DNA from 2 places in the Mycobacterium sp. E1715 genome. Region 2 is predicted to be linked to the other one. Evidence: predicted binding sites of a transcription regulator. Region 2 holds the regulator's gene; the other holds the start of a gene.

Region 1 (3,405 bases), on a different contig from region 2:
ATGAATGTGCGGGTCCGCGAAGCCGTTCAGGGGCGTGCCGGTGCCGCCATAGGGCACGGCGCGCTCGACCTGGCCGCCTTCGCGCACCGCGTCGGCGAGGGCGACCAGGTCGTCCTCGTCGGGGTGCGTGGGCTCAGCATGCAGGGGACCGGCGTGGCGCACGAGATCCCATCCGCGGGGTGCGGTGATCCGGCCGGCATGGCCGACGCACAGGTCCCACGAATGCGGCTCCCGCGCGGTCGCGAGTGGCCCCACCACTGCCGTCGAGTCCGAGTAGACGAACGTCAAGGTCGCCACGGCGTAGTGCGGACACCCGGGCCGGCAACAGCGACGGGGAACGTTCACGAGCGAAAGGCTATCGTGCGCAAACGCCGGTGAAGCGCCGGACACGCGCAACCGGCGGGCCCCCGATGTTCAACCGTTACCATCGGCGCGTGGGCGATTCGCGCAGCTTCCCGCGGAGGGATCGGCCCCAGGGCCGATTCGCTTCCCACCGGTCCTCCCGCCGGGGCCGCGATGTGCGCGGCCCGCTGCTGCCGCCGACGGTGCCCGGGTGGCGCAGCCGGGCCGAGCGATTCGACATGGCGGTGCTGGAGGCCTACGAACCCATCGAGCGGAATTGGCAGGCGCGCCTCGCCGATCTCGACGTGGCGGTCGACGAGATTCCCCGCATCGCGGCCAAGGATCCCGACAGCGTGCAGTGGCCGCCGGAGGTCATCGCCGACGGGCCGATCCCGCTGGCGCGATTGATCCCGGCCGGTGTCGACGTCCGCGGCAACGCCACGCGGGCGCGAATCGTTTTGTTCCGCAAGCCGATTGAGCGACGGGCCAAGGACACCGTCGAGCTCGGTGATTTGTTGCACGAAATATTGGTGGCCCAGGTGGCCATCTACCTCGACGTGGAGCCGTCGATCATCGACCCGACGATCGACGACGAATGATGTTGCGGCGCGGCGTCAGATGATGCCGCGCTTGAGGCGGCGGCGCTCGCGCTCGGAGAGCCCGCCCCAAATGCCGAAGCGCTCGTCGTGCTCCAGGGCGTACTCCAGGCACTCGTGGCGTACCTCGCACCCCAGGCAGATCTTCTTGGCCTCGCGGGTGGAGCCGCCCTTCTCCGGGAAGAACGCCTCGGGATCGGTTTGGGCGCATAACGCCCGGTCCTGCCACTGGTCCGCGACGGGGGCCGGCATCGGCTCGGGTTCGAATGCGACTGGCGCATCAGGAACCACGGTCAAGTGCGGCCGGGCCGGTCGGACCGGCGCCGAGACGATGGGGGTGTGCGGCGTGCTCGCCATGACTCCTCGAAGATGTTCGTAAGACATACGGTCGTCCGCCTCCTCAGTTTGATTGAGAGAGTGAGTGGTTCCCACTATTTCTGATGTGTACAGACAATTCGAACAAGTGATCGAATCTCGGTCTGCGACACCGGAACCGGCCGGCCAACCGGGAAATGACACTGTTGTGATTAGACACGGGTTGACCAGCCGGGTCAAGCACTACGGCGCATTTCCATACCATCTCGTGACCGAATTACGGCGTTTCCGTTGTTTTGCGCATTCGGCGTGTCGATCACACCGACCACGACTACGCTTAAGGGCCGCGTAACGGCCCCGCCACCGCAAGGTCGCCGGGCAGTACTGTCGTCCACGTGAAGGTCACCGTTCTGGTCGGTGGGGTTGGCGGCGCCCGATTCCTGCTGGGGATTCAACAGCTGCTCGGGCTCGGTCAGTTCGGAACGCAACAGCACCCAGAAGCGGGAACCGGCAACCACGAACTTAACGCAATCGTCAACATCGGCGACGACGCTTGGATTCATGGACTGCGGGTCTGCCCGGATTTGGACACCTGCATGTACACCTTAGGTGGAGGGGTAGACCCGGAGCGCGGGTGGGGTCACCGCGACGAAACCTGGCACGCCAAAGAGGAATTGGCGCGCTACGGCGTGCAGCCGGACTGGTTCGGGCTCGGCGACCGGGATATCGCCACCCACCTGGTGCGCACCCAGATGCTCAACGCCGGCTACCCGCTGTCACAGATCACCACCGCGCTGTGCGACCGCTGGCAACCCGGCGCTCGATTGCTGCCGGCGAGCGACGACCGCTGCGAGACGCACGTGGTGATCACCGATCCCGACGACGGCACCCGCCGCGCGATCCACTTCCAGGAGTGGTGGGTGCGCTACCGGGCCGAGGTGCCCACGCACAGCTTCGCCTTCGTCGGCGCCGAAAAGGCCACCGCCACAAGTGAAGCGGTGGCGGCCATCGCCGACGCCGACGCCATCCTGCTGGCGCCGTCGAACCCGGTGGTCAGCGTCGGCGCCATCCTTGCGGTCCCCGGGATTCGCGCGGCGTTGCGCTCGGCGACCGCCCCGGTCGTCGGCTACTCCCCGATCATCGGTGGAAAACCCTTGCGCGGCATGGCCGATGCGTGCCTGTCGGTGATCGGGGTGGAATCCACCGCGGAGGCGGTCGGCCGGCACTACGGGGCGCGCGGCGGCACCGGGATACTGGACTGCTGGCTGGTGCACGAGGGCGATCACGCCGACATCGACGGCGTCGCGGTGACCGCCGTGCCGCTGTTGATGACCGACCCCAAGGCGACGGCCGAGATGGTGTGGGCCGGTCTCGAGCTCGCGGGCGTCACCCCATGACCGAACACGGCGCCGCCGCGGCGATCGAGATCCTGCCCGTGACCGGGCTTCCCGAGTTCCGGCCCGGCGACGACCTGAGCGCGGCGCTGGCCTCGGCCGCGCCCTGGCTGCGCGACCGCGACGTCGTCGTGGTGACCAGCAAGGTGGTGTCCAAGTGCGAGGGCCGGCTGGTGCCGGCCCCGCAGGACGCCGAGCAGCGCGACGAACTGCGCCGCAAGCTCGTCGACGACGAGGCCGTGCGGGTGCTGGCGCGCAAGGGCCGCACCCTGATCACCGAGAACCGCATCGGCCTGATCCAGGCCGCCGCGGGCGTGGACGGATCCAACGTGGGCCGCGACGAACTCGCGCTGCTGCCGGTCGACCCCGACGCCAGCGCCGCGGCGCTGCGGGCCGGGCTGCGCGAGCGACTGGGCGTCGACGTGGCGGTGGTCATCACCGACACGATGGGCCGCGCCTGGCGCAACGGCCAGATCGACGCCGCGGTGGGCTCGTCGGGTCTGGCTGTGCTGCACGGGTATTCGGGGGCCGTCGACCGGCACGGCAACGAGCTGGTGGTCACCGAGATCGCGGTCGCCGACGAGGTCGCGGCCGCGGCCGATCTGGTGAAGGGCAAGCTGACCGCCATGCCGGTCGCCGTGGTGCGCGGCCTCACGGTGGCCGACGACGGCTCGACGGCCCGGCAGCTGTTGCGGCCCGGCGAGGAGGACCTGTTCTGGCTCGGCACCGCCGAGGCCCTCGACATGGGGCGCCGGCAG
Region 2 (3,405 bases):
ATCCGATCGGTGGCGACGGGATCGTCCAGGACTTCGCCAACGGCAAGGTGTATTTCAGCCCCGCGACCGGCGCGAACGCCGTCGAGACCAACATCCTGTCCAAGTACGAATCGCTGGGCGGCCCGGCCGGTAGCGATCTCGGTTTCCCCACCGCCAACGAAGCTGACGGCGGGATCCCGTCCAGCCGCGTCGTCACCTTCTCCGGCGCCGACAAACCGGTGATCTTCTGGAGTTCGGAGCACGGCGCGTTCGTGGTGCGCGGCGCCATGAAGGCGGCGTGGGACAAGCTCCGGGGGCCGACGGGCAAGCTGGGTGCGCCCGTCGGCGACCAGTCGGTGGACGGCGACGTGGTCTCCCAGCAGTTCGTCGGCGGCAAGATCTCGTGGAACCGGGCGAAGAACACGTTCAGCACCGACCCGGCCAATCTCGCGCCGTTGCTGTCGGGCCTGCAGGTGTCGGGCCAGAACCAGCCGAGCAGCTCGGCGACGCCCGCGCACCCCAAGAAGTTCGCGTTGCAGTGGTGGTGGCTGCTGGCCGGCATCCCGGTGCTGGTGCTGATCGTCTTGGCCGGGCTGTTGGCCCTCGGTTGGCGCCGGCGGCGCGCCGCGCGTGCCGGTGCCGGCTACGAGCCGCACCGCGACCTCGACCTTGGTTACGAGCCGGTGGGCGACCAGCACTGGGGGCCCGACGACGTCGGCGCCGAACACTTCGACGGGCAGTCCGAGACGCCCGAAGCCGAGGCCGCCGGGCGGGTCAGCTGGCGGCGGCGCGGTGCGGACGAGGGTGGCTACGGGGACGAGGAGCAGGACCCCGACGCGGTGGACACCGACTCCTTCGCCGCGGTCTCACCGACGGCCCTGTCGGAGGCGGGCTATCCCGAAACGGAATCCGGCTATGCCCAACCCGAATACGCCGAATCCGAATACGGCGAAGCGGATTACGCCGAATCCGGTTATCCCGAAGCGGATTACGCCGAGGCCGAGTACGTCGAAGCCGAGTACGCCGAAGCCGAGTACACCGACGACGCGCACGAGCCCGCCCACCCGGAGGCCGCTCGCGGGGACGAGGGGTACGTGGATGCCGAGTACCTCGACGTCGCGGTGCCGCACACGCCGCCGGACGCCGAATACGAGGACGCCGCCCCCGAAGCCGCGGCTCCCGAGCCCGAGTATCCGGATGTGGCCGTGCCGCATGTTCCGGCGGATGTCGCCGAGGCCACTGGTGCCGACGCCGCCGCTGCGGACGACACCCCGCCGGAAGCTACCCCGCCGGAAACCGCCGCGCCGGAGGCCGCCGCCGCGGCCGTCGTCGCATCCGGGCAGCGGGGCGGACGGCACGCGGCCGCCGACGACGAGGACAGCGGCGCGGGGGCAGGCACGCCCGGGCGCCCGACCATCCACCTACCGTTGGACGACCCCTACCAGGTGCCCGACGGATACCCGATCAAGGCAAGCGCCCGCTTCGGGCTGTACTACACACCGGGCAGCGAGCTCTACCACGACACCCTCGCCGAAATCTGGCTGGCCAGCGAAGAAGTCGCGCAGGCCAACGGCTTCGTCAAGGCGGACTGACCCGCCGGGCTAGACCTTGCGGATCACCGTGACGACCTTGCCCAGCACGGTCGCCTCGTTGCCGGGAATCGGGTCGAATGCCGGGTTGTGCGGCATCAGCCATACCTGACCGCCCGCGCGCTTGAACGTCTTCACGGTGGCTTCCCCGTCGAGCATGGCCGCGACGATGTCGCCGTTGTCGGCGACGTTCTGCTGGCGCACCACCACCCAGTCGCCGTCGCAGATCGCCGCCTCGACCATGGAATCGCCGACGACCTTGAGCAGGAACAGCGTGCCCTCGCCGACCAGCTCGCGCGGCAGCGGGAACACGTCCTCGACCGCCTCCTCGGCGAGGATCGGTCCACCGGCGGCGATGCGCCCGAGGACCGGCACGAAGGTCGGTTCCGGCAGGGCGTCGGAGCCGGCGACGTCGGTTGCCGGCGCCGCCACGTCGTCGTCGGCGCCGCGGACGTCGACCGCCCGCGGACGGTTCGGGTCCCGACGCAGGTAACCCTTGCGCTCCAGGGTGCGCAGCTGATGGGCCACGGATGACGTCGACGTCAGGCCGACGGCGTCGCCGATCTCCCGGATGCTCGGCGGGTAGCCGCGGCTGGTGACCGACGCGCGAATGACGTTCAAGATGGTGCGCTGACGTTCGGTCAGCGATGAATCCACGGCGTGCAACCGGCCGCCCGTGCCGGCCGATGGGGTGTCGCTGCTGTCGCTCATGGCACTGAATGTAACCCCACCGCGCCCAAGAATCAAACATGTGTTCGAGTAGCGTGTCGCCCATCCGCCCGTCGGCGAAAAGCCGCGCCGAAGTCGTGAATCACAAAGGTGTAACTCTTCGGCAGATCGGGTATTTCGATCGCATGTCAGCTCTAGCGGCCACGCACTTGTCGGTGGCGTGGTCTAGCGTTCGACTCGTGCGACACGCTTCGCTCACATGTTCGGAATTCGAACACACGAGCGATACAGTCGAACAGCTGAGCGAATCAAGTTGACCGGAGGAACGCAGATGACAACCATGCACACGCTGGCGCCGCGTACCAGCAGCCCTCGGCGTCCGGTCAACGGACCCGTCCCGGGGCTTCGTTACGGCCGCGACGGGCTGGCCCGGTCCCGCCGCCCCGGCCCCTCGAGGCCGGCGGGCGCGCCCACGCGCCACTACGGCACCGGCCTCGCGGTGTCCGCCGCGCCGCACCGCAAGCGCCCCGTCACGGTGACGACCACGATCTGGCTGGCCCTGGCCGCCGGCGCGATCACGCTGTGGCTGGGCTTGGTCGGCAACGTCGGTCAGGTGCTCAACGGTGACTCCGGCAGCTCGGCCGCGCACGTCCCGGACCGCCTGGCCGTCGTGCGCGTGGAGGCGGGGGAGTCGCTGCAAGACGTGGCTCGCCGGGTGGCGCCGGACGCGCCCGCCCGCCAGGTCGCCGACCGCATCCGCGAACTCAACGACATGAACTCGCCGAACCTGGTCGCGGGCCAGACCTTGATCGCTCCGGTCGGCTGACGACCGCCCCGCTAACTGCCGAGCGGCGCCCACCAACCCTTCGCTGAGCCATTACCCGCGCAGGTGAGCGCGCGGGTACGCTCGAAGTGCTGCGGTATCAGGTTGACGGCACGGCGAAGGAGCGGTCATGCATTGCCCGTTCTGCCGTCATCCCGATTCCCGGGTGATCGACTCGAGGGAAACCGATGAGGGGCAGGCCATTCGGCGCCGCCGATCATGCCCCGAATGCGGGCGCCGTTTCACCACGGTGGAGACCGCGGTGCTGGCCGTGGTCAAACGCAGCGGAGTCACCGAGCCCTTCAGCAGGGAGAAGGTCATCAGCGGTGTCCGCCGGGCCTGCCA

What was found. The regulator LexA, encoded in region 2, represses DNA repair genes until DNA is damaged. The targets are predictions, from matches to a motif close to CGAACANNTGTTCG.
Region 1: the regulator LexA is predicted to act here: its motif matches at 1,395-1,408, upstream of cofD (2-phospho-L-lactate transferase).

Annotation. Positions count from the first base shown of each region.
Region 1 is NZ_LZJJ01000316.1:6,547-9,951, forward strand. It holds gene A9X03_RS16020 (DUF3499 domain-containing protein) at 1-345, opposite strand, end outside; gene A9X03_RS16025 (metallopeptidase family protein) at 519-941, shown strand; gene A9X03_RS16030 (WhiB family transcriptional regulator) at 957-1,295, opposite strand; gene cofD (2-phospho-L-lactate transferase) at 1,649-2,650, shown strand; partial or broken gene A9X03_RS16040 (coenzyme F420-0:L-glutamate ligase) at 2,647-3,405, shown strand, end outside.
Region 2 is NZ_LZJJ01000123.1:23,236-26,640, forward strand. It holds gene A9X03_RS06670 (LGFP repeat-containing protein) at 1-1,571, shown strand, start outside; gene lexA (transcriptional repressor LexA) at 1,581-2,279, opposite strand; gene A9X03_RS06680 (LysM peptidoglycan-binding domain-containing protein) at 2,569-3,063, shown strand; gene nrdR (transcriptional regulator NrdR) at 3,191-3,405, shown strand, end outside.